2 regions of the Metapseudomonas phytobenefica genome follow, and region 2 is predicted to be linked to the other one. Evidence: predicted binding sites of a transcription regulator. Region 2 holds the regulator's gene; the other holds the start of a gene.

Region 1 (3,408 bases), on a different contig from region 2:
CGCGACCGGCGCCGGCAGCGCCGCGGTGAAGCTCGACGATGGTGAAAGTTTCAGTCTCGAAGACGGCGCCGTGGTCATCGCCGCCATCACCTCCTGCACCAACACCTCCAACCCCAGTGTGATGATGGCCGCCGGCCTGCTGGCGAAGAAGGCGGTGGAAAAGGGCCTGACCCGCAAGCCCTGGGTGAAGTCCTCCCTGGCGCCCGGCTCCAAGGTGGTGACTGAGTACTTCCGTGCGGCAGGACTGACGCCTTACCTGGATCAGCTCGGTTTCAACCTGGTGGGCTACGGCTGCACCACCTGCATCGGCAACTCCGGTCCCCTGCTCGAGCCCATCGAGAAAGCCATCCAGCAAGCGGACCTGACGGTGGCCTCGGTGCTCTCCGGCAATCGCAATTTCGAAGGCCGGGTGCACCCGCTGGTCAAGGCCAACTGGCTGGCATCCCCGCCCCTGGTGGTCGCCTATGCCCTGGCTGGCAGCGTGCGCCTGGACCTCGCCAGCCAGCCCCTGGGCCAGGGCAAGGATGGCCAGCCGGTCTATCTCAAGGACGTCTGGCCAAGCCAGCAGGAAATCGCAGCGGCCATCCAGAAGGTGGACACCGCGATGTTCCGCAAGGAGTACGCCGAGGTCTTCGCCGGCGACGAAAAATGGCAGGCGATCAAGGTGCCGGAGTCCGACACCTACGAGTGGCAGGCGGACTCGACCTATATCCAGCATCCGCCCTTCTTCGCCGACATCACCGGCGCACCGCCCAGGATTGAAGACGTGCGCCAGGCCCGCATCCTGGCCCTGCTGGGCGATTCGGTCACCACCGACCACATCTCCCCTGCCGGCAACATCAAGGCCGACAGCCCTGCCGGGCACTACCTGCGCGAACACGGCGTGGCCCCGGCGGACTTCAACTCCTATGGCTCGCGGCGGGGCAACCATGAAGTGATGATGCGCGGCACCTTCGCCAACATCCGCATCCGCAACGAGATGCTCGGCGGCGAGGAAGGCGGCAATACGCTGCATGTGCCCAGCGGTGAGAAACTCTCCATCTACGACGCCGCCATGCGCTACCAGGCCGAAGGCACCCCGCTGGTGGTGATCGCAGGCAAGGAATACGGCACAGGCTCCTCCCGCGACTGGGCGGCCAAGGGCACCAACCTGCTGGGGGTCAAGGCGGTGATCGCCGAGAGCTTCGAGCGCATCCACCGTTCCAACCTGGTCGGCATGGGCGTGCTGCCGCTGCAATTCAAGGACGGCCAGGACCGCAAGAGTCTCAAGCTGACCGGCCGGGAAACCCTGGACATCCTCGGCCTGGCTGGCGCCAGTCTGCGTCCACAGATGACCCTGCACCTGGAAATCACCCGCGAGGACGGCTCCAAGGACAAGGCCGAGCTGTTGTGCCGTATCGACACCCTTAACGAGGTCGAGTACTTCAAGGCCGGCGGCATTCTCCACTACGTACTGCGGCAGTTGCTGGCCGGCTGAAGCACACCCGGCACCTACCGTGCCTGCGACGTCCGGAGCGTTTCGATACTTTGGACGTCGCAGGCCGTCGCCCATCGCCCCCGTGCCAACCGCACGGGCGACAATCGAACCATTCCACTCTGGGCTATCGACCGGACAAGGCTGAAATCCGAGTACACTGGCGCACCGAAAAAAGGCTCAACCTTGGCGCCCTAATGCCGATAGATGATGTAAGCCTTGCGGATGGATACCCATGAGAAACAACCAACCTGTTACCCAGCGGGAGCGTAGCTTCCCGGCCGAGCAACGCCTGATCTCCACGACAAACAGCAAAGGCGTCATCACCTACGTCAACGAAGCCTTCATCGACATCAGCGGCTACAGCCGCGACGAGCTGGTTCGTTCACCCCACAATCTGGTCCGCCACCCTGACGTGCCGCCCGCCGTGTTCGCCCACATGTGGTCGACCCTGAAGCAAGGGCGCCAATGGATGGGCGTGGTGAAGAACCGCTGCAAGAACGGCGACCACTACTGGGTGAATGCCTACGTCACGCCCATCTTCGAAGGCAGCCAGGTCACCGGCTACGAGTCGGTGCGGATCAAGCCAACCGCCGAGCAGATCCGCCGCGCCGAGGCCCTCTACAAGCGCATCAATGCCGGCAAGCCCGCCATCCCGCGCCGCGACAAGTGGCTGCCGGTGCTGCAGGACTGGCTGCCGTTCATTCTCATCAGCCAGATCGGTTTCCTCATCGGCGCCTGGCTGAACTCCCACTGGGGCTTCCTCCTCGCCGCCCTGCTTTCGGTGCCGCTCGGACTGATCGGCCTGGCCTGGCAGAACCGTGGCATCAAGCGCCTGCTGAGCCTGGCCGAGCAGGCCACCTCAGACCCGCTGATCGCGCAGATGTACACCGACAGCCGTGGTGTGCAGGCACGCCTGGAAATGGCCATGCTCAGCCAGGAGGCGCGCCTGAAGACCTGTCTGACCCGCCTCCAGGACACCGCCGAACACCTGACCCACCAGGCACGCCAGGCCGATGTGCTGGCCCACAACAGCTCCAACGGCCTGGAACGCCAGCGCGTGGAAACCGAGCAGGTCGCCGCCGCGGTGAACCAGATGGCCGCCACCACTCAGGAAGTGGCCAACAACGTGCAACGCACCGCCGATGCCACCCAGGAAGCCAACCGCCTGACCAGCCAGGGCCGCGACATCGCCGCCGAAACCCGCGAAGCCATCCAGCGCCTTTCTCAGTCCGTGGGTGAGGCGGGCGAAACCGTCACGCGACTGGCCCAGGACAGCAACGAGATCGGCGGCGTGGTGGATGTGATCAAAGGCATCGCCGACCAGACCAACCTGCTGGCACTCAACGCCGCCATCGAGGCCGCCCGCGCCGGCGAGATGGGCCGCGGCTTCGCCGTGGTCGCCGACGAGGTGCGTCAGCTCGCCCAGCGCACGGCCGAATCCACCGGGCAAATCCATCAACTGATCGCCCAGTTGCAGAAGACCGCAGAAGAAGCAGTGCACACCATGGAGCATGGTCGTCGCCAGGCGGACGAAGGCGTCGAGCGCGTGCTCCAGGCCGACCAGGCACTGGTGGGCATCAGCGAGGCCGTCGCCAATATCGCCGACATGGCCGACCAGATCGCCGCCGCCACCGAGGAGCAGAGCGCGGTGGCCGAGCAGATCAACCAGAGCATCAGCAGCATCGCCCACCTGGCTGACCAGACATCTGGCGAGGCCCAGCGCACGGCACAGCTCAGCGAGGAGCTGACCCATACCGCCCAGGGGCAATATTCCCTGGTGGACAGGTTCAACCGTTGACCCGGCCTATACGAAAGGGCGCCGAAACAGACTGCGTGAAAACTCCCGCTCACTCCTGAAGAGGTCGTTGTTACACGAAATCTTCAGGAGTCTCAGGATCAATCAGACCCTGAATGAGCGTGAAGGCGCCAGA
Region 2 (3,408 bases):
CATGGGGCTGCCGGCCGAACTGGCCCGCGCGCTGCTGGACAAGGTGGACAAGGTCAGTGATCCGCGCCAGGCCTGGCGCATGCTCCTGGCGCACTTCGCCCACGCCATCCGCACCCCGCAGGTCGAGCCGTTGGAAGAGGGCGGCGTGATCGCCCTGGTCGGCCCGGCCGGCATGGGCAAGACCACCACCCTGGCCAAGCTGGCTGCCCGCTACGTGCTCAAGTACGGCGCGCAGAACGTCGCCCTGGTGAGCATGGACAGTTTCCGCATTGGCGCCCAGGAGCAGATCAAGACCCTCGGTCGCATCCTCGATGTGCCGGTGACCCTGGTCGATCCGGGCCAGTCCCTGACCCAGGCCGTCGCCCCGCTGGCGCGCAAGCGCGTGGTGCTGATCGATACCGCTGGTCTGCCCACCAACGATCCGGCCCTGGCCATGCAGCTCGAAGCGCTGGCCAGCCGGGCGATAAACGCGAAGAATTACCTGGTGATGGCGGCCACCAGCCAGAGCCAGGTGCTCAAGGCGGCCTATCACAGCTACAAGCGTTGCGGCCTGGCCGGTTGCATCATCACCAAGGCGGACGAGGCGGCCAGCCTGGGCGAGGTCCTGGGACTGGCTATCGGCCAGCATCTCCCGGTAGCCTATCTGGCCGACGGCCCGCGAATCCCGGATGATCTGCAGGTTCCCCGCAGCCACCAGCTGGTGAGCCGGGCGGTCAGCCTGCAGGCCCCGGAAGATCCGAGTGAAGAAGCCATGGCCGACCTGTTCGCCGGGCTTTATCAGAATCCGGCGCGGCGCGCCGGTTGAAGAATGTGTAAGCCGCCCGGAGGGGCGGTGCTGGACAGCCAAATGGCCCAGTCGACCTAAGGCAAGGTATTTGAAATGGGTAGTATGCATCCCGTACAGGTGATCGCGGTGACCGGCGGCAAGGGCGGCGTCGGCAAGACCAACGTGTCGGTGAACCTTTCGCTGGCACTGGCCGACCTCGGCCGCCGCGTCATGTTGTTGGACGCCGACCTGGGGCTCGCCAACGTCGACGTCCTGCTCGGCCTCACCGCCAAGCGCACACTGGCTGATGTGATCAATGGCGAATGCGACCTGCGCGACGTGCTGTTGCAGGGGCCGGGGGGCATCCGCATCGTCCCCGCCGCCTCCGGCACCCAGAGCATGGTGCAGCTTTCGCCCATGCAGCACGCCGGCCTGATCCAGGCATTCAGCGAAATCAGCGACAACCTCGACGTACTGGTGATCGACACTGCTGCCGGCATCGGCGATTCGGTGGTCAGCTTCGTCCGTGCGGCCCAGGAAGTGATTGTGGTGGTCTGCGACGAACCGACCTCCATCACCGACGCCTACGCGCTGATCAAGCTGCTCAACCGCGACTACGGCATGAGCCGCTTCCGCGTGCTGGCCAACATGGCCCACAGCCCGCAGGAAGGGCGCAACCTGTTCGCCAAGCTGACCAAGGTCACCGACCGCTTCCTCGACGTTGCCCTGCAGTACGTGGGCGCCATTCCGTACGACGAGTCGGTGCGCAAGGCCGTGCAGAAGCAGCGCGCGGTCTATGAGGCCTTTCCGCGTTCGAAGTGCTCGCTGGCCTTCAAGGCCATCGCGCAGAAGGTCGACAGCTGGCCGCTGCCGGCCAATCCGCGGGGCCATCTGGAGTTCTTCGTCGAGCGGCTGGTCAAGCAGCCCTCCACGGAAAGCCCCGTATGACACCTGCCACTGGACTGCGTATGTACGGCAAGGCCCAGGCACGGGATTCGCAACACCAGTTGATCGAACGCTATGCCCCCCTGGTCAAGCGCATCGCCTATCACCTGCTGGCGCGCCTGCCGGCCAGCGTGCAGGTGGAAGACCTGATGCAGTCCGGGATGATCGGCCTGCTCGAAGCCTCGAAGAAATACGACGGCAGCAAGGGCGCCAGCTTCGAGACCTACGCCGGCATCCGCATCCGCGGGGCCATGCTCGACGAAGTCCGCAAGGGCGACTGGGCGCCGCGTTCGGTGCACCGTAATACGCGCATGGTGAGCGACGCCATCCGCGCCATCGAGGCGAGAACTGGACGTGACGCTAAAGATCAGGAAGTTGCTGCCGAACTTGGATTGAGTCTCGAAGACTACTACGGCATCCTGAGCGACACCTTGGGCAGCCGCCTGTTCAGCTTCGATGACCTGATGCAGGACGGTGAGCAGGACGGTCTGCGCGAGGACGCCGGTGTCACCCATTCCTCACCTTCCCATGATCTGGAAGAAGAACGCTTCCAGGCCGCGCTGGCCGATGCCATCGCGAACCTGCCCGAGCGTGAGCGCCTGGTGCTGGCGCTGTATTACGACGAAGAACTGAACTTGAAGGAAATCGGTGAAGTGCTGGGGGTCAGCGAATCGCGGGTCAGCCAGTTGCATAGCCAGTGCGCGGCACGCCTGCGCGCCCGGCTTGGCGACTGGCGCGCGCGCTGAACGGCATACCGATTCCAGATTTGAACGGCGCACCCGGCAAGAGGGGCGTTTGAGACTGTACGGAGGTCGACTTGGACAAGAACATGAAAATCCTCATCGTTGACGATTTCTCGACGATGAGACGCATCATCAAGAACCTCTTGCGCGACTTGGGTTTCACCAATACCGCCGAAGCCGACGACGGCACCACGGCCCTGCCGATGCTGCACAGCGGCAATTTCGATTTCCTCGTGACCGACTGGAACATGCCCGGCATGACCGGCATCGACCTGCTGCGCGCCGTGCGTGCCGACGAGCGTCTGAAGCACCTGCCGGTCCTGATGGTGACCGCCGAAGCCAAGCGCGACCAGATCATCGAGGCGGCCCAGGCCGGTGTGAACGGCTATGTGGTCAAGCCTTTCACCGCCCAGGTCCTGAAAGAAAAAATCGAGAAGATCTTCGAGCGGGTCAACGGCTGAATGCCAGCCGCGGGGGCACCATGGACCAGAATGAACACCTGCTGGGAGACTTCGAGTCGACCCTGAAAGACCGTGCGCGCGAATTGGTGGACAGCCTCGAGAGAGGCAACTTCGCCGACGCCGTGCAACTCATCCACGAACTCAATCACGTCCGTGACCGCGGCCTCTACCAGGAAGTCGGCAAGCTCACCCGTGAGCTGCACAACGCCATCGTCAACTTCCAGATCGACCCGCATCTGCCCCACGCCCAGGAAATGTCGCAGATCGCCGACGCGACCGATCGCCTGTCCTATGTGGTGCAGATGACCGAGAGGGCCGCCAACCGCACCATGGACCTGGTGGAGGAAAGCGCGCCGTTGCTGGGCGGCCTGAGTGACGAAGCCCAGCAGCTGGGCGAGGAGTGGGGCCGCTTCATGCGCCGGGAAATCGGCGCGGACGGGTTCCGCGACCTGGCCCGCCGCATCGAGCAGTTCCTCTCCCGCAGCCAGCGCGA

Evidence for each region. The regulator FliA, encoded in region 2, starts transcription of late flagellar genes. The targets are predictions, from matches to a motif close to CTAAAGTTTNNNNNNNNNNNGCCGNTAA.
Region 1: a site for FliA is predicted at 1,654-1,681, ahead of ACFW0B_RS19595 (methyl-accepting chemotaxis protein). Genes of this name have one in related genera too.

What each region holds. Positions count from the first base shown of each region.
Region 1 covers NZ_JBHZGM010000027.1:38,276-41,683, reverse strand. The annotation lists gene acnA (aconitate hydratase AcnA) at 1-1,477, shown strand, start outside; gene ACFW0B_RS19595 (methyl-accepting chemotaxis protein) at 1,710-3,275, shown strand.
Region 2 covers NZ_JBHZGM010000008.1:92,664-96,071, forward strand. The annotation lists gene flhF (flagellar biosynthesis protein FlhF) at 1-805, shown strand, start outside; gene fleN (flagellar synthesis regulator FleN) at 881-1,714, shown strand; gene fliA (RNA polymerase sigma factor FliA) at 1,711-2,457, shown strand; gene ACFW0B_RS09390 (chemotaxis response regulator CheY) at 2,541-2,915, shown strand; gene ACFW0B_RS09395 (protein phosphatase CheZ) at 2,936-3,408, shown strand, end outside.